3 regions of the Delftia sp. RIT313 genome follow, and region 1 is predicted to be linked to each of the others. Evidence: riboswitches for the same ligand, from Rfam matches in the RefSeq annotation. Region 1 holds a riboswitch; each other region holds the start of a gene.
What was found. Region 1 has a riboswitch for cobalamin ahead of BW39_RS12045 (TonB-dependent receptor domain-containing protein). Riboswitches for the same ligand answer to the same signal wherever they lie in the genome.
Positions count from the first base shown of each region.

Region 2: another riboswitch for cobalamin. It lies ahead of BW39_RS13930 (TonB-dependent receptor); the one in region 1 lies ahead of BW39_RS12045 (TonB-dependent receptor domain-containing protein).
Region 3: another riboswitch for cobalamin. It lies ahead of BW39_RS20350 (TonB-dependent receptor); the one in region 1 lies ahead of BW39_RS12045 (TonB-dependent receptor domain-containing protein).

Region 1 is NZ_JFYT01000044.1:18,998-24,849, reverse strand. Features, by position in the region: gene BW39_RS12070 (AraC family transcriptional regulator) at 1-596, opposite strand, end outside; gene BW39_RS12065 (sulfite exporter TauE/SafE family protein) at 725-1,531, shown strand; gene BW39_RS12060 (helix-turn-helix transcriptional regulator) at 1,541-1,732, opposite strand; gene BW39_RS12055 (hypothetical protein) at 1,758-2,147, opposite strand; cobalamin riboswitch at 2,244-2,469, shown strand; gene BW39_RS12045 (TonB-dependent receptor domain-containing protein) at 2,540-4,453, shown strand; gene BW39_RS12040 (ABC transporter substrate-binding protein) at 4,459-5,403, shown strand; gene BW39_RS12035 (heavy metal-binding domain-containing protein) at 5,453-5,773, opposite strand.
Region 2 is NZ_JFYT01000047.1:20,446-26,297, forward strand. Features, by position in the region: gene BW39_RS13925 (ABC transporter substrate-binding protein) at 1-722, opposite strand, end outside; gene BW39_RS13930 (TonB-dependent receptor) at 722-2,884, opposite strand; cobalamin riboswitch at 3,006-3,324, opposite strand; gene BW39_RS13935 (2OG-Fe(II) oxygenase) at 3,337-4,020, opposite strand; gene alkB (DNA oxidative demethylase AlkB) at 4,039-4,689, opposite strand; gene BW39_RS13945 (2OG-Fe(II) oxygenase) at 4,702-5,433, opposite strand; gene BW39_RS13950 (hypothetical protein) at 5,657-5,852, shown strand, end outside.
Region 3 is NZ_JFYT01000067.1:18,975-24,826, forward strand. Features, by position in the region: gene BW39_RS20330 (threo-3-hydroxy-L-aspartate ammonia-lyase) at 1-777, opposite strand, end outside; gene BW39_RS20335 (helix-turn-helix transcriptional regulator) at 822-1,463, opposite strand; gene BW39_RS20340 (YbaK/prolyl-tRNA synthetase associated domain-containing protein) at 1,529-2,020, shown strand; gene BW39_RS20345 (CHAD domain-containing protein) at 2,078-2,959, shown strand; cobalamin riboswitch at 2,998-3,278, shown strand; gene BW39_RS20350 (TonB-dependent receptor) at 3,408-5,648, shown strand; gene BW39_RS20355 (ABC transporter substrate-binding protein) at 5,659-5,852, shown strand, end outside.

The DNA.
Region 1 (5,852 bases):
AAGGCCATGCCTGTGTGCTGCTGGAAAAACCGGCTGAAGGTGCGCAGGCTCTTGTTCAGCGTCTGCGCCCAGTCCTGCGGCGTGGCGCGGATGCTGGGCTGGGCCAGGAACTGCTTGCACAGGGCGGCCAGCTTTTCATCGCGGGGAATGGGCGCGAACAGCGGCAGGCTGCGGGCCGAGGCCAGCTCATGCAGCACCAGCGTGACCAGGGCGCCGTCGCGGCCTGCTTCGTCGTACAGCGCCGGCAGGTCGGCGCAGGACAGCAGCAGCTGGTGCAGTAGCGGGGTGACGACCAGGGCCTCGCAGTGCACACCCGGGCGGGGCGCAGCAGCCGGTTCGATGTACAGGCTGCGCGTGCTCACGCCCTGCATGCGCACGCTGTGCGGCTTGCTGGCCGGAATCCACACGCCGCTGTAGGGCGGGATGGTCCAGGCGCCGTCGTCGGTTTCCACTTCCATCAGCCCGCTCATCCCGTAGAGAAACTGGGCACGCCGGTGGCTGTGCGTGGGCAGCAGCGTGCCAGGCGTGTAGTCGGTGCCGATGGCCAGCACATCGCGCGCCACGGCGTCCACGGAATGCAGCGGGATGTTGAGCATGGGAATGTCCGGAAAACAGCCAACAGGCTTTGGCAGGAATTCGAGGATTATTGACCCATCCGCGAAAGCAGGCCAAACCGCAGCATCCTAAGGTTCAGTCCTTGCTCGTTTTTTCCAAAGGACTGTCTGTGTTTCCTCTCCTGCTGCTGGCTTTCGGTGTGCTTGCCGGCGTGACCACCGTGCTCTTCGGCTTTGGCGGCGGCTTCGTGGCCGTTCCGCTGCTTTATGCGCTGCTGACCTCCATCCACGGCGCGGACTCCGCCATTGGCCAGGCTGCCATGCACATTGCCGTGGCCACCTCCACCTGCGTGATGATTTTTGGCGCCTCCATGGCCACGCTGCGCCAGCACCGCGCGGGCGCCCTGCCGTGGGAGCAGGTGCGGCCGCTGGCTGGCTTCATCGCGGCCGGCGCCGTGGCGGGCGCGGCGGCCGCCACCTGGCTCAACGGCGACTGGGTGCGCTGGGCTTTCATTGCCTACCTTGCGCTGACCATTGCCGACGCGCTGCTGCGCCCGGGCTTCGTGCACGGCACCACCGCCCAATTGCAGCCCATGGGCCGCAGGCCCGCCGCCATCGCAGGCCTGGCGATTGGCGCGATTGCAGCCTTCCTGGGCGTGGGCGGCAGCGTGATGACCGTGCCGCTGATGCGCCGGCGCGGCGCCAGCATGGCGGCCGCCACGGCCATGGCCAGCCCCCTGTCTCTGCCCATGGCCGTGGCGGGCACCGCTGCCTACATGCTGGCATCGCAGGGCGCGGGGCTGGGCCTCTGGCATGTGGGCTATGTGGACCTGCAGGCCTTTGCGCTGCTGACGGCCGGATCGTGGACGGGCATCAGGCTGGCGGCACCGCTGATCGGCCGCATTCCCGATGCCCTGCATGCCAAGGCCTACCTGGCCCTGCTGGGCCTGGTGCTGCTGGTCATGATCGTGGCCTGAGCGCTGCGCTCAACCCTCCTGGAAGATCGCTTCGATCCGGGTCTCGAACACCCGGGCAATGGCGAATGCCAGCGGCAGGCTGGGGTCGTAGCGGCCCGTCTCGATCGCATTCACGGTCTGGCGCGACACGCCCAGCAGGTCCGCCAGCGCGGCCTGGCTCCAGCCGCGCTCGGCGCGCAGTTCACGGATGGTGTTTTTCATGGGAGGGGCACTTTGGCGGAACAGCTCATCGGCTGCGCAGCCAGTGGGCCACCGAGGCAGCCACCCAGAGCGCACCCATCAAGGGCCATACCATGAACATGCTGAGCTTGGGAAAACCTGCCATTTCCAGGAATCCGTAGGTGAAGGTGATGCCGGCCGTGCCCGCCGCCGCAATCGCCAGCTGCTCCAGCATGGACTTGCGCAGGAACTCGTCGGTATCGCGCACCAGGCGCACGATGGCCCGCACGGCCAGCGCAAACGCCAGCATGGGGCTCAGCAGCAGCGCTGTGCGCAGGGCCCCGGCCTGCATGTCGGCGCTGAGCAAAAGCGCCCCCACAAGCAGCGCCATGTAGAGCAGCAGCGCAAATCCAAGTTCCTTCTGGTAGCGGCGGTTGGTGACCGTTGTTTGATTCATGGAAGTCTCTCGCAATGTGTAAAGGATGCTTGACATTGTGCGATGCCACCGGCGGGTATGTCAAGCAAGCTTTACATCGGTACTGAACGCCCCGCCGTACAATCGCCGCCGTTGGTGCCAGCAGCCCCAGGGGCTGCGGTTAAACGGGAAACATGGGGCGGCCAGATAAAGCCGCCCGCATGTACTGCCCCCGCAACAGTGAGTGAAACGCCGCGTGCATTGCACCGGCCCCCGCCAAACCCGTGCCACTGGGCGTACAGCCCGGGAAGGCCTTGGCGAGTGCGTCACCAGTCTGGATACCGGCCAACAGGCGGCCGGCCGCGCATGCAGCGCAGCCGGTCTTTGTGGTTTCCGTGCCGGCGGGGTCGCTGGCGCGCAACTGGCTCGCATCCATGCACACCCTCGCCCTCGCGCGCGCCCCTGGCGCCGCTCTTCGCTCGCCCTCGGCGTTCCCCGTACTGCGCACGTTGTCCGCCCTGGCTGCGGCCTCGCTGCTGGCCTGCCAGGCCCAAGCACAGGTACAACAGGCACAACAGGCGCAGCGCGCACAGACCTCCCAGCTCGATACGGTGGTCGTCACCGCCTCGCGCAGCGAACAGTCCCTGCGCACCGTCACGGCCGACATGACCGTGATCGACGCCGAGACCATTGCCCGCAGCGGCGCCACGGGCGTGGCCGACCTGCTGGTGCAGGTGCCGGGCGTGCAGATCAACCGCAATGGCGGGCCGGGCCAGGTCACCTCGGTCTACCTGCGCGGCACCAGCAACCAGCACACTGCCGTGTTCATCGACGGCGTGCGCTACAGCTCGCAGGAGCTGCAGGGCGGCGCGGTCTGGTCCACCCTGCCGCTGGCGCAGATCGAGCGCATCGAGGTGCTGCGCGGCCCGGCCGCCGCCATCTATGGCTCAGACGCCATGGGCGGCGTAATCCAGATCTTCACCAAGCGGGCGGACGGCCAGACCCGCGCCTATGCCGAGGCGGGCATAGGCAACCAGGGCACCAGCAAGCTGGCCACGGGATTTCAGGGCGGAGCCAACGGCTTCACCTACGGGCTGAACCTGGCGGACGAGCGCAGCGACGGCTTCGACGTCTACCCCGGCAACACCTTCTCGCCCAACCCGGACAAGGATGGCTACAGCAACACCTCGCTGGGCCTGAACGCGGGCTACAAAACGGGCATCCACCAGATCGACGCCAGCCTGCTGCACAGCCGCCTGCGCACCCACTACGACCAGAGCCCGCCGCCTTTCGACGACTACGACGTGGTCAAGAACACCACCGGCAGCCTGCGCTGGCAGGCAGGCTGGAACGCCATGTACAAAAGCGTGGTCCAGGTCTCCCATACCGACAGCCAAAGCGACCGCCACACCCAGTCGTCGGAAAGCGCCAAGGGCCGCTCCACCAACTACCTGCTGCAGAACCTGTTCACGCTGGGCCAGCACCGTTTCAACATCGACCTGGAACGCCGCGAGGACAGGCTGGACACGCAATACGCCTGGACGCAGAACACCGACAGCCGGCGCGTGCAGAACTCCCTGTCGGCCGGCTGGCGCCTGACGGAGGGGCGCCACCAGTTCGACGCCAACCTGCGCCACGACCAGGTGCGCGACCAGCAGAACAAGACCACGGGCGGCCTGGGCTACGGCCTGCAGATCGACGAGCGCTGGCGCTGGGTGGCATCGGCCGGCACGGCCTTCCGCACGCCCACGCTGTACGAACGCTTCACGGGCCAGGCGGCGGCCGACCTCAAGCCCGAAAGCAGCACCAACGTGGAAACGGGCCTGCACTATGCGGCCGGTGCCAACCGCCTCTCGACCGTGGTCTACCGCAACAAGTTCAAGAACCTCATCACCTACGACTGGAACAGCGCCCTTCCCTGCAACTGCTACCGCAACTGGCAGAGCGCGGAGATCACCGGCCTGACGCTGTCGGGCAGCACGCGCCTGGGCAGCGCCAACCTGGGCGCCTCGCTGGACTTCATGAACCCCGAGAACCTGGAGACCGGCAAGCTGCTGCCCTACCGCTCCAAGCGCATGCTCAAGCTCAACGCCGACACCCAGGCGGCCGGCTGGACGCTGGGCGGCGAAGCGCAGCTGTACAGCGGCCGCTACGCAGACGAGGCGAACACCCTGCAACTGGGCGGTTACGGCGTGGTCAACCTCTACGCCCAGCGCCAGCTGACCAGGCAATGGACGCTGCTGGCCCGCGTCAACAACATCGCCGACCGCGACTACGCCCCCACGCGCGGCTACGCCAACGCAGGCCGCACCGTGTTCGTCAGCGTGCGCTGGACTCCCCTGCCCTGACCGCCATGCACCTGCTTGTGCGCCTGCCCCGCCTTCTGCTGCTGATCGCCGCGCTGGCCTGCGCGGGCGGCGCCAGCAACGCCCATGCGCAAAAGACGGGAGACGCGAGCCAAGGCAGCACAAGCACAGCCACTCCCTACACCATTACCGACATGCGCGGGCGCCAGGTGCGCCTGGAGCGCGTGCCGCAGCGCATCGTCTCGCTGCTGCCCTCGCTGACCGAATCGCTGTGCGCGCTGGACGCCTGCGAGCGCATCGTGGGCGTGGACGAGTTCTCCAACCACCCGGCCCGCGTGGCCGCCCTGCCCAAGCTGGGCCACACCTTTGCCCCGCTGGTCGAGGCCACCGTGCGGCTCAGGCCCGACGTGGTGCTGATGGCGTATTCCGCACCCGTCATCGCACAGCTGGAGCGCTTCGGCATTCCCGTGCTGGCGCTGGACGCCAACGACATGGCGCAGCTGGAGCAGGTACTGCACAAGCTCGACCAGCTGCTGCAGGTGCAGCGCGCCAACGCCCTGCTGGCGCGCATGCAGGCCGAGGTGGACCAGCAGGCCAAGGCGCTGGCTGCGCAAGCGCCCGCCGGGCAGAAGGTGTATTTCGAGGTGGACGCCACGCCTTATGCGGCGGGGCCGGACTCCTTCATAGGCCAGCTGCTGCAGCGCCTGGGCGCGCGCAATGTGCTGCCGCAGAACCTGGGTCCCTTCCCCCGCATCACGCCCGAATACGTGCTGCGCCAGCAGCCCGAACTCATCATCCACACGCCGCAGACGCCATCAGCCAGCTTTGCCGCCCGCCCCGGCTGGAGCCGCATGCCAGCCGTGCGCTCCGGCCGCATCTGCGCGCTGGACCTGGTCGAGACGGACGTGGTCTCCCGCCCCGGCCCGCGCCTGGGCGAGGCGGCGCGGGCGCTGGCCCGCTGCCTGCAGATGCCGGGCACAGCGCCGCGTTGACTTCTCTGGTCTGATTGACCCGCTTGGTCTGCTTGGCCGATGGCCTCGCCTACTCCAGCACCACGGCCGTGCCGCTGGCAGACACCATCAACATGCCATTGCCCTGGCCCAGCACTTCGTAATCCAGGTCCACCCCCACCACGGCATTCGCGCCCAGTTCCTGGGCGCGTTCCTCCAGCTCCTTGAGCGCAATCTCGCGCGCCCGCTGCAACTCGCGCTCATAGGTGGCCGACCGCCCGCCCACGATGTCGCGCAGCCCGGCAAACAAATCCTTGAACACATTGGCGCCCAAAATTGCCTCGCCCGCGACCACGCCGCAGTAGCGGGTGATGCGGCGGCCTTCGATCTGGGGGGTGGTGGTGATGATCATGAGAAATCCTCGGTGGTGAGTGACGGAGATGCACCTTGAGCGCCAAGCCGGCAAGGGGCAGACGCAAGGCAGGACTGAA
Region 2 (5,852 bases), on a different contig from region 1:
ATGCCGTAGCGGCCCACGGTCACGGGGATGTCCTGGCCGCTGTCGTAGACGAAGACCGAAGGCCGCTGCCGCACGCCCTGCATGCGCTCGCGCAGGTCCTTCAGGTCGCGCTCCAGCCCCTGCGCCAGTTGCTCGGCATGGGCGTCGATGCGGAAGATGCGGCCCAGGTTGCGCAGGTCGGTCAGGCCGTCTTCCAGCGCCACCTGGCTGCGCGGCCCCACGCGGATGCACGATTCGGACAGCACATACGAGGCAATGCCGTGGCGCTGCAGCACCTCGGGCGTGACCTGGCCCTGGCGAAAACCGTAGCTCCAGCCTCCGAAGACGAAGTCGGCCGAGGCGCCCAGGATGGCCTCCAGGTTCATCTCGCGCTCGGCCAGCCGCGGCACGCGGGCCAGCTGGGCCTGGAAGGCCGGGTCGATCTGCTTGGCCTGCGTGATACCGCTGTAGCCCACCAGCCGGTCGCCCAGGCCCAGAAAGAGGAACATCTCGGTGATGTTCACGTCATGGGTCACGGCGCGCAGCGGTGCGCTGGCGTAGGTCACGGGGCTGCCGCAGACATTGACGGTCACGGCCGCCTGCGGTGCGGCAGCCGGTGCCGGCAGTTCACTGGTGGTGCCGGAATCGCTGCGCGAGCAGCCGGCCAGCAGCAGGGTGGCCGCCAGGGCGCCAGCGCACAGGCCGTGGAGACCGTGGAGGCTTTTGGAGCGCGCCATGGCCATCAGAACCGGATATGGGCCGCGATCTCGAAGCGGCGGCCTTGCCCGACCAGGAACTGGCTGCCGTAGCTCGATCCCACATAGACCCTGTCGGCCAGGTTGCGGCCGATCAGGCTCAGGGTGGTGCGCGGGTCCACCTGCCAGCTCAGCGCGGCGTCGGCCACGGTGTAGGCGGGCAGGTTCACGGTATTGGCGTTGTTGCCAAAGCGGTCACCCACGTAGCGCAGGCCCAGCGAGGCTTGCCAGGCGCCCACGCGGTAGTGGCCCCAGAGGTTGGCCGTGGTCTTGGCCACGTTCTGCGGACGGTTGCCTGCGCGGTTGCCGCCAGCCTCGATGAGCTTGTCGAACTGGGCGTCCACATAGGACAGATTGCCCTCCACGCGCAGGGCGGGCGTGGCCTGGAAGGTGGCGGTGACCTCGGCCCCGCGCGAGGACTGGCTGCCGCCCTGGATGGAGATGGCCGGGCGGTCGGGGTCGCGCGTGATGATGTCGTCCTTCTTGATGTCGAACACAGCCAGCGTCCATTCGCCGCGCCCGCCAGCCACTTGCTGCTTGATGCCGATCTCGGCCTGGCGGCCCTTGCTCAGCTTGTAAGCCGTGTTGGCCAGGTTCAGCGACACCAGGCTGTTGACGGGATCGTGTCCCGAGTTGATCTGCCCATAGACATGGGTGTTGCGGGCTAACTCATAGGTCAGGCCCAGGCGCCAGGAGGTGGCGGCCAGCGTCTTGTTGAAATCCGTGCCGCCCACCAGCGAGTGGCTGGCAAAGTCGTAGACATCGCGGCGCAGGCCGGCCATGGCCAGCCAGCGGTTGCTGATGCGCCAGGCATCTTCCAGGTACAGGGCATGCTGGGTCACGCCGGTTTCTGTCTTGGCGGCGGTGAGATCGGGGCTGGCCCAGCTGCCATGCACGGGATCCCAGGCCGAGACCGTGGACGAGCCGCCATAGGGCGAATTGTTGGACAGCCGCAGGTTGATGCGCGCGGCCTCCCAGCCCATGGCGATCTTGTGCGAGCCCCGGTCCACGTTCAGGCCCAGGCGGTTGCCGGTCTGCTCCAGGTCGTGCAGGATTTCCAGGTAGTCGGAGCGGCCCACGGTCCAGGTGGCGGGGTTGAGCGCGTAGGCCTCGATGTTGCGCCAGTGGCGGTCGGACTTCACGTGGTACAGCTCGTTGCGCACCGTCAGCCAGTCATTGGCCTTCCATTGCACCTTGGCGCGCAGGCGCTCGTCGGCATAGCGCAGCACGCTGTCTTCGGCGTTGTAGTTGCGGTCGCGCAGCGACTCCACCACCTTGCCGTCCAGGCCCGGCGTGCCCCAGTAGCGGCTGGGCTTTTGCACGCTGCGGTCGGCAATCAGGTCGATCTGCAGGTCGCTCGTGGGCTCCAAGCGCAGCGTGCTCATGAACTTGCCGTTGCGCGACTGGTCCAGATCGCGCTCGCCCGCGCTGCGCGCGGTGTAGCTGTCGATGCGGTAGCTGGCATAGGCGCCCAGGGCGCCGGTCACGCCCAGGCCCAGGCGCAGCGTGTCGTCCGTGCCCGCACCCACCAGCACCTCGGCCGAGCTGGTGCGGCTGGGCTGCTTGCGGATGGCGTTGACCGTGGCGCCCATGGTGCCGCTGCCATACATCAGCGAGGCCGGTCCACGCAGCACGTCGATGCGCTCGTAGCCCCAGCTGTCACCCGGATAGGCCGTGGTGCCGGCGGCCACGCCCAGCACCATGCCGTCTTCGGCCACGCCCACGGAATTGACACCCGCAAAGCCGCGGCTGCTGAAGGACAGGCCGCCGTTGCCCGGCGTGCTGCTGGAGGTCAGGCCCACGGTGCGCGTGACGGCGTCCACCAGGGCGTAGTCGCCGCGCTCCTGCATCTGCTCGGCAGAGACGCCGTCCACGCTGGCCGGCACTTCCTGGTTGGAGACGCCGGTATGGCTGGCAGAGCGCGCAGGCTGGGCCAGTTGCTGGCCGATGCGTTCGGCCTGGCCGGTGACCTGGACCTCGGGCAGGGCGGTTGATGGGGGCGTTGGCGTGGGCGTGGGCGTTTGGGTTTGAGCCTGCGCCGGCAGGCAGATGAAGGCGCAGGCCAGGGCCAGCGGGCTCAGCCGCACGGAAAGGGACTGGGCAGCGCGAGCGCTGGAAACCCTGGAAAAGGAAGAATGCATTTCGAACATCGGTCTTCGACCGTCTGATGCGAAAGCAAGGCACTGCCACCTCTCCAGCCAGCGTGGGAGGAAAGGGCGCAGGACGTTGCCATCCGCACCCCGCAGACAGTCAAGAAAACGCCTGCACAGCAGGCGCGAAACGCAGCAGGCCGGTCTCCGGGCTCACAAGCGGCGCAAGGACATGCCTTCCGCCCAGCGCCCCGTCTTCCCAATCCACCCGCGAAAAGCTGCATGTTGCAGACCACGCCATGAACCAGTGACAGCCTGTCATCGCCCCTCCGCAGGGTTGCGGAGACTGGCGGGACAGGCATGGAGCGCCTTGACTTGTTTACCGTTGCGGGGGCAGCCAAGGCCTGTGCCGGCAGCGCAAAAAGCATTTGCTGGCAGTCACCTTGTTCCCGTTTCATCCCCATGGCTGGCATGCGGACACCTGTTGCACGGATGCCTTTGCAGGCGCGGCATTATAGCCAGCGGTCTGTTTTCATAGCCTTTGGCGCCTGGGGCACGTCGTGCAAAAGCAGCTCCAGACCCAGCCACTCGCCACGGTGAACGCGGCTGATGGCATGCCGCAGATGCACGCGGTAAAAGCCCGCCGCACCGCGCACCGGGCGCGGCCCCGTGGCGATGATGGCCGCATCCCCCAGGCCCAGCGGCAGCACCATGGGGCGCGATTGCATGCGCGGGCGCTGCTCGGTCATCACGAATTCGCCGCCCTCGAAATCCTGGCCCGGCCGGGACAGCAGCAGCACCAGCTGCAGCGGAAACACCGCCGCACCTTCGCTGTATGAACGCAGAGGGGCATGGCCCGCTTGCGGCACGCGCAGCAGATGTGGCTGTGGCTGCGTTTGGCCTGCTTGTCGGCCCGGACGCATGAAATCCTCGAAGCAGCCTGGCAACTCAGGCTGCAAGCCCATGTGTTCGCGCCAGCGGTTGGCCAGGGCCAGCAGATGCCCGTACAGCACCGGGCGCCATGCCTGCACGCAGGGCGGCAGGCCAGACGCGGCTGCCGCCTCGCGGGCCACGGCGCGGCTTTCATCCGCAGTCAGCAGCTGCGGCAGCAGGGCATGGCCTTCGGCATCGAGCTCAGCGGCAATCCGCGCCCAATCCAGGCGGGCGAAGCGATCCTGGCTGTTGAGCCTGTCCATTTCAGACCGTCCAACCATTCAGCCCGCCTTGCGAAAAGTGAGATTGATGCGCCGCCCGCCCAGCAGCGGGTGGGGCTGGTCCTTGAGCGGCAACACGCCGTGGTGGCGCAGCCGATCCACGCCGCCCCAGACCACCACGTCGCCATGCTGCAGCGGCACCCTGGCCGTGCTGTCCGCGCGCGCCAGTCCTCCAAACAGAAACGTGGCCGGCATGCCCAGGGACACCGAGACAATGGGCGCGCCCAGGTCGCGTTCGTCGCGGTCCTGGTGCAGGGAAAGCCGGGTGCCGGGCAGGTACTGGTTGATGAGGCAGGCATCGGGCACAAAGCCTTCGAACCCCGCCGCAGCGGCCGCCTCGCCCGCCAGCCGGACAAACACGACCGGCATGGCGGGCCAGGGCTGGCCGCTGAGTGGGTCGATGGCGCTGTAGCGGTAGCCGCGCCTGTCGCTGGTCCAGCCCAGCGCGCCGCAGTTGGTCATGGCCACCGACATGGTGAAGCCGCCCGGCGTGACCAGATGGCGCAGCGGCGCCTGCGCCGCAATGCCTTCGACCGCATCCAGCAACTGCGCGGCATGGGGCAGGGCATGGCCGCGCAGCACCACGGATTGCGGACCTATGGATTCGGCCCCGTTGGGCTGTTCATCGGCGAAAAGATCCAGCGTGCTCATACCGGCCATCCATCAAAGTGCGTCATGAAAGATCAGCCCCACGGTATGGCGATGGCCGCTGTGGATGCGGCTGACCCCATGGCGCATTGCCACGCGGCGGTAGCCGGTGCGCCGCCCGGGCACGGGCCGGTGGCGCACGGCCAGGACCAGCGCATCGCCCTGGTCCAGTGCCATCACATCGGCCCGCTGCCGGTCGCCATCGGCCTGGGTGATGACGAACTCGCCACCCGTGAAGTCCCGCCCGGGCCGCGACAGCAGCAGCACCACCTGCAGCGGAAACACATGCTCTCCATAGACGTCCTGGTGCAGGCAGTTGTAGTCGCCCGCACCGTATTGAAGGATGAGCGGCGTGGGCCGCAACTGGCCCTGCGCGTGGCAGCGCGCCAGGAAGTCCTGCAGCCGGTCCGGATAGCGCACCTCCAGCCCCATGCGCTGGTTCCAGAGATTGGCCACCGGCGCCAGGCGCAGATACAGCTGCTCGCGCAGGCGTTGCAGCAGCGGTGGCAAGGGGTAGTCGAAATATTGGTACTCGCCGCGCCCGAAACCGTGGCGTGCCATGACGATGCGGGAGCGAAAGCCGTCCTCCCTTGCGTAAAGAGCGGCCAGGTCGCGGCACTGCTGCGCATCCAGCAGGCCGGGCAGGCGCGCACAGCCTTGCTCATCGAGCTGGTGCTCCATCTGCGTCCAGTGGCAGGGCGGGGCGGATTCGCAAGCTTCGTTGTCGAAAAGACCGAGGTTGAGCATGGCGGGCGGGGTTGGCGGTATGGGCGCGGTTGGCAATATGGGCGCTGTGGGCAATTGCCGCAGTCTAGGGCGCCGCCGCAGCGCCTGCATCCCGCTTCTTGCAGTGGACAGAATGTCAACCGGTGGAAGCACCTGCCAGCCGCGTGCTGGACAGGCCTGGGAGGGCCGGCTGGCGGCTGCAATTGAACAATCGAGGCATTCCTGCAAACGCCTCAGGCCCGCCATGTCCAGCAACGTCCATCACCTCTATCTTTTCTTCGATACGCCCCTGCAGCTGCGCCGCGTGCAACTGATCTGCCAGTACCTGGCCCGGCAGTCCTGGGAGCAGGCCGAGCGCTGGATCCATGAGCTGGACCCCGCCCTGGACCGGTCCGCGCTGTGGGATGACGACTGGGCCAATGCCAGCGCCCTGGGCCACC
Region 3 (5,852 bases), on a different contig from region 1:
ATCGCTGGCGGTGAGGATGTCGGTCACGTCGCGCTGGATGATGGGGAAGGTGATGCCGCCCAGGTGCTGGGTCTGGGCGCCGTCGGCAATGGTCTTGGGCGTTTCGATGTGGACGATGCGGCCCGCGCGCAGCGACTGCTGGCCGTCGTTGCCGGCCTCGGGTTCCACGCCGTAGAGCGCGCAGTCGGGGCTGAGCGCGCGCGTTGACAGCGCGGTGCCTGACAGCAGGCCGCCGCCGCCCAGCGGCACGAAGAGGGCGTCCAGCGGGCCGGTTTCCTCGAACAGTTCCTTGGCGGCCGTGCCCTGGCCGGCCAGCACGTCGGCGTGGTCGTAGGGCGGGATCAGGGTCAGGCCGTGGCGCTCGGCCAGGTCGCGGCCGATCTGCTCGCGGTCTTCGGTATAGCGGTCGTAGACCACCACCTGGCCGCCATAGCCCTTGGTGGCCGCCACCTTGGCGGCGGGAGCGTCATGCGGCATGACGATGGTGGCGGGGATCTCCAGCAGCCGCGCTGCCAGGGCGATGGCCTGGGCGTGGTTGCCCGAGGAAAACGCCACCACGCCGGCCTTGCGCTGCGCCGGGCTGAAGCGCGACAGCGCATTGAACGCACCACGGAACTTGAAGGCGCCCATGCGCTGCAGGTTCTCGCACTTCAGGAAGACACGGGCGCCCAGCGCATCGTCCAGCGTGCGCGAGGTGAGCACGGGCGTGCGGTGGGCATGGCCCTGGATGCGTTGGGCCGCTGCGGCCACGTCGTCGTAGGTGGGAAGGCTTGTCATCGGTACGGGAAAGAAGGGGTTGCAGATCGGCGGGGTGCCGGAAGCTATTTGGCGTAGCTGTAGACCGTGGCGCGCGACACGCCCAGGTGGGCGGCAATGGTCTCCATGGAGCGGCGCACATCGAGCAGGCCGGCGCCCTTGAGCTCGCGGACCAGGGCGCGGCGCTCCTCGGGCTTGAGGGCGCGCGGCGTGGTCGCCAGGCGGGCCGCGAACTGGTCGATGCGGGCACGCACCGTGTCGGCGCCTGCGCCGGCGCCCGTGGGGTCCAGCATTTCGCGCGCGGGGGTGTCGCCGCTGACGGCGGCAAAGCGGTTGAGCATGCCCTGGAAGCCCTGGAACATCGTCAGGTCCACATTCATGCACAGGGCGGCGATGTAGCGGCCCTCGGAGTCGCGGATGCCGATGGACGTGCTCTTGGCCTGGCGGCCATCGGCGAACTGGTTGGGGTAGTTGGCGATGACCTGCTCGTAGCCGGGGTCGAGGATGCGGGCCAGGCCCAGCTCCGTCGCGCCCTGGCCCACTTCGCGGCCCGACAGGTTGTTGTGGATGGCCAGCACCGCGTGGGACGGGTCGAGCAGGTCATGCACCACCACCTCGCAGAACGGGGCAAAGGTCTGGCCCAGGCCTTCGGCGATCTGGGCCAGCTGCTCCAGAAGCTGGCGCTGTTCAGGGGTTCGTTGGGTCATATTGGACATTTTGTTTTGAATTGGACAAAATGTCAAAATCCAGACGACTTCTCTGCGCTTCCACCATGTTCGACACCCTTGTAGACCTGCTGCAATCCCAGGGCGCGCGTTTTCGCGTGCTGGAACATCCGGCCGAAGGCCGCTCTGACCTCGTCGCCGAAATCCGTGGCACCGCCCCCGGCCAGGGCGCCAAGGCCATGCTCTGCAAGAGCCGCGAAGCGGCCGGTGCGGGCGATCCCCAGCTGTTCCTCGCCGTGCTGCCCGGCGACCGCAAGCTGGACTTCAAGCGCCTGGCCCAGGCCGTGGGCGTGCGCAAGGCCACGCTGGCCTCGCCCGAGGAGGCCCAGGCCGCCACGGGCTGCGTGATGGGATCGGTGCCGCCGTTCTCCTTCAACCCGCAGGTGCGCCTGGTGGTGGACCCGGCCCTGGTAGAGCGCTTTGGCGAGATCGCCTTCAACGCGGGCCGGCTGGACCGCTCCATCGTGCTGGACTCGGCCGACTATGTGCGCATTGCCCGGCCCGCGCTGCACAGCCTGAGCGGGGAGGGCGCCGATTGACCCGGGGGCCGGGCGGTGCCCACAATCGCAGCAACGCCCGCACACCCTCTCCTGACCATGTCCACCCCTGCGAAGCAGCACCCTGACCGGCCCGATGCGGCCGGCTTTGTGCGTGCGGCGCTGGCTGCTGCCCTGGCCCAGGTGCAGTCGCATCTGGCGGTTTTGGAGGGCGGTGGCAGCGATGCCGAGACCATTCACCAGCTGCGCGTGGCCCTGCGGCGCCTGCGCACCGTGCTGCGTGAGTGCACAGGGCTGGCGCCCGGCATGCGCGCCGAATGGGATGACCCCCTGGCCCAGGCCTTTGCGCAACTGGGCACGCTGCGCGATGCCGATACGCTGGCCGATGTGGTGCGCCCGCTGCTGCAGGCAGCCCATGCGCCCCTGTGCGAGTGGCAGGCGCCGCAGGCCGTGCAGGCGGATGCAGCCGCTGCCGTGCGCGAGCCGCCGTTCCTGCACGCGCTGGCCGAGATCCAGGCGCTGGCGCAGGCGCCGCAGGCAGAGCCATCGGCCCGTTTTGCCCACCTGTCCGCCGCAGGCACGCGCAAGTACCTGGCACGGCGGCTGGCGCGCCTGCACCGCCAGGTGCTGCGCGACGGCCGGCACTTCGACCGCTTGCCGCTGGCGCAGCAGCACCGTGTGCGCAAGCGGCTCAAGCGCCTGCGCTACCTGGCGGACTTTGCGCGGGAATTCGCGCCCGGAATGTGGCCCGGCAAAAAGGGCCGGCGCTTTGCCGAGGCGCTGGTGCCCGCCCAGGACGCGCTGGGCCTGCACAACGACATGGCCGTGGCGGCGGAGCATTTTCGTGACGAGGCCGGCACGGATCCGCGCGCCTGGTTCGCGGCCGGCTACCTGCAGGCCCGCCTGGCCACCAGCGCGCGCAGCAGCCGTCGCGCGCTGCGGGCGCTGGCCCGGGTGCCGGGCTTCTGGGCTGGGCGATAATCCGCCGCTGGCGCACCGCCGCAGCCCCTGGGCCGTGGCGGTGCGCTGTTGCTGAAGGTGCCCCATGCCGTTCACCGGCCAGGGGTTCAACGGGAAGCAGGTGCGCGATGCCATCGAGGTGGCCGCTCGCAATGCCTGCGCTGCCCCCGCAACGGTCAGCGGAATACAACTCCCCACGCGGACGCGCCCCAAACCACGCGCCGCAAGCCACTGTGTCCTTCTCGGACATGGGAAGGCGGGGATGCCTGCCGCAGCGCGCCCACCCTGCGCGCCGCAGCGTTCCGCAAGCCCGGATACCGGCCTTCTGCATTGCTTTCGGACGCCGCGGGAGTGCGCCTGTCCGGTCCGGCCCCAGCCTGCGCTGCCGTGGCCGGCTCCGGCGTGCGCGCTGTGCGGCGTGGTTCAGACGATAGGCCCCGCGGGTGAGTGGGGCAGTTGGGTTCAACGCATGCGCTTCGCTTCTTCGGCCGCCGATTCCTCCGGCCTTCTCTCTGTTCTCCCTCTTGTCTCCAGCCTGCGGCCCGTAGCGGCCGCCGTCCTGTTGGCCAGCTGCGCTGCAGCGGCCGGCGCCGCGCAGGAGCCGGCTTCCGGGCGATCCACGGACTCCGCCGACGATGCGCTGGACGCCGTCTTCGTGACCGCCACCGCGCGGCCCGAGGCGCGCAGCCGCATCGCGGGCACCACGCAGACCATCGACCGCGAGGCCATAGAGCGCTCCAGCGCGCGCTCGGTCACCGACCTGCTGGCCGAGAACGCCGTGGGCTTTCTCAGCGAATGGACGGCTGCCCAGACCTCGATGAACCTGCGCGGCGCCTCCACCGACGGCCAGGGGCGCGACTTCCGCAGCCAGGTGCTGGTGCTGGTCAACGGCCGGCGCGCGGGCACGGCCAACCTGTCCAAGCTCAGCCCCTCGGATGTGGAGCGCATCGAGATCGTGCGCGGCCCGTCCTCGGTGATCTACGGCAGCCAGGCCATGGGCGGGGTGGTCAACATCATCATGAAGACGGGAGCTACCGCACCCGGCACGCGCGCCCAGGTCCAGGCCGGTTCATGGGACCTGTGGCGCACCGATGCGCAGACGGCCGGCGCCAATGACCGCTTCGACTGGTACTTCGGCGTGAGCGCAGGCGGGCGCGGCGACTACGAGTCGGGCGATGGCGGCACGCGCATGGAGAACACGGGCTGGAAGCGGCGCGGCGCCAGCGGCGCCCTGGGCTGGCAGCTGCACGAGCTGCACCGCGTGGAGCTGCAGCTGCGCACGGACGGCATCTACAACGCGGGCTTTCGCGGATCGGGCGCCAACATCTACAGCCGCGACAACCGCAGCAACCGCTCGCTGGACCTGACCTACGAGGGCGCACTGCCCGGCCAGCGCCTGAGCTGGACGACCCACCTCTACAGCCTGGTCGATACCGATGAGTTCAACTGGGCATCGCCCGTGATCCGCTCGGGCAACAGTGCCGTGCCCGGCACGGCGCGCGACTACAACCACCGCCAACTGGACGCCACGGGCCTGCGCTTTCAGCCGCGCCTGCGTGTCAGCCAGACCAATGACCTGCTGATGGGCTTTGACTGGGAGCGCAGCAAGCTGCGCTCCGACCGCCTGCGCGTGGCCATGCCGGGCGGCCCGGCGGGCCAGGTTGCGCCCTACGACAACAACCAGACCGAGCAGGTGCATGCGCTGTACTTCGAGGACGCGCAGACCCTGTTCGACGATCGCCTCACGCTGCGTGCCGGCCTGCGCAAGACCTGGGGCACGACGCGTTTCGACGATACGCCCAACCTCGCCCTGGCCCAGGCCAGCACGCGCGACTATGACAACCACACCTGGTCGGCCGGCGCCACCTGGAAGGCCACGGACCGGCTCACGCTGCGCGCTGCGGCCTCCACGGGGTTCCGCGCGCCCACGGCCACGGAGCTGGCCTCGGACTTCACGGCCGTCGGCGGTGGCCGCACCTTCGGCAACCCCAACCTCAAGCCCGAGACCAGCCGCCAGATCGAGGTTGGCGCCGCGCTGCAGCAGCCCGGCTGGCGCGTGGATGCGGCCCTGTTCCAGAACACCATCAGCGACCGCATCATCACCGTCTCGCGCGGGGCCACGACCAACACCTCGGACTACGCCAACAACGCGGCCGACATCGTGGCGCGCGGCCTGGAAATGCAGGCCGACATGGACCTGGCGCGGGCGCTGAACCTGACGGGCCACCAGCTCAAGGCCTGGGCTGGCGGCTACTACCACTTCAGCATGCGCGACAAGGGATCGCCAGCGTCGGCCAATACGGACAAGGTGCAGCGCATGTACCGCTACGAGGCCTCGGCCGGCGTGCGCTACGGGCGCGGCAGCGGGCGCCTGCAGGGCGACTGGAGCCTGCAGCTGTCCACGCTGCTGCGCGGTCCCATGTGGTACGACACGGAAGAGGCGCTGCTCATCCCGCAGGGCGAGCCCAGCAGCACCTTCATCCACCGCAAGGGCGCCTTCACCATCTGGAACCTGCGTGCCGACTACCGCGTGTCGCGCGGCGTCAAGCTGTTCGCAGCCGTCAACAACCTGTTCGACCTGAACCGCCATCCCATCTTCATCGCGCTGGACCGCGCGCCCTGCATCGCCAACCCGGCGTACCAGAACGGCGGCTGCGGAACGTCGATGGCGGGCCGCGAACTCATGGTCGGCCTCCAGGCGGAGTTTTGAGGACCACGGCATGAGGCAATCCAGCACCACGCGCCGCCAGTTGCTGCGCCAGGGCGCGGCGGCGGCCCTGGGCTGCGGCCTGCCCGCGGCCTGGGCCGACACCGTCGCTGCAGGCGGTCCGGTGGTGCTGCAGGATGCGCTGGGCCGGCGCGTGGAGATTGCCGCGCCGCCGCAGCGCATCGTCTCCATCTTTGCCTCCAACAC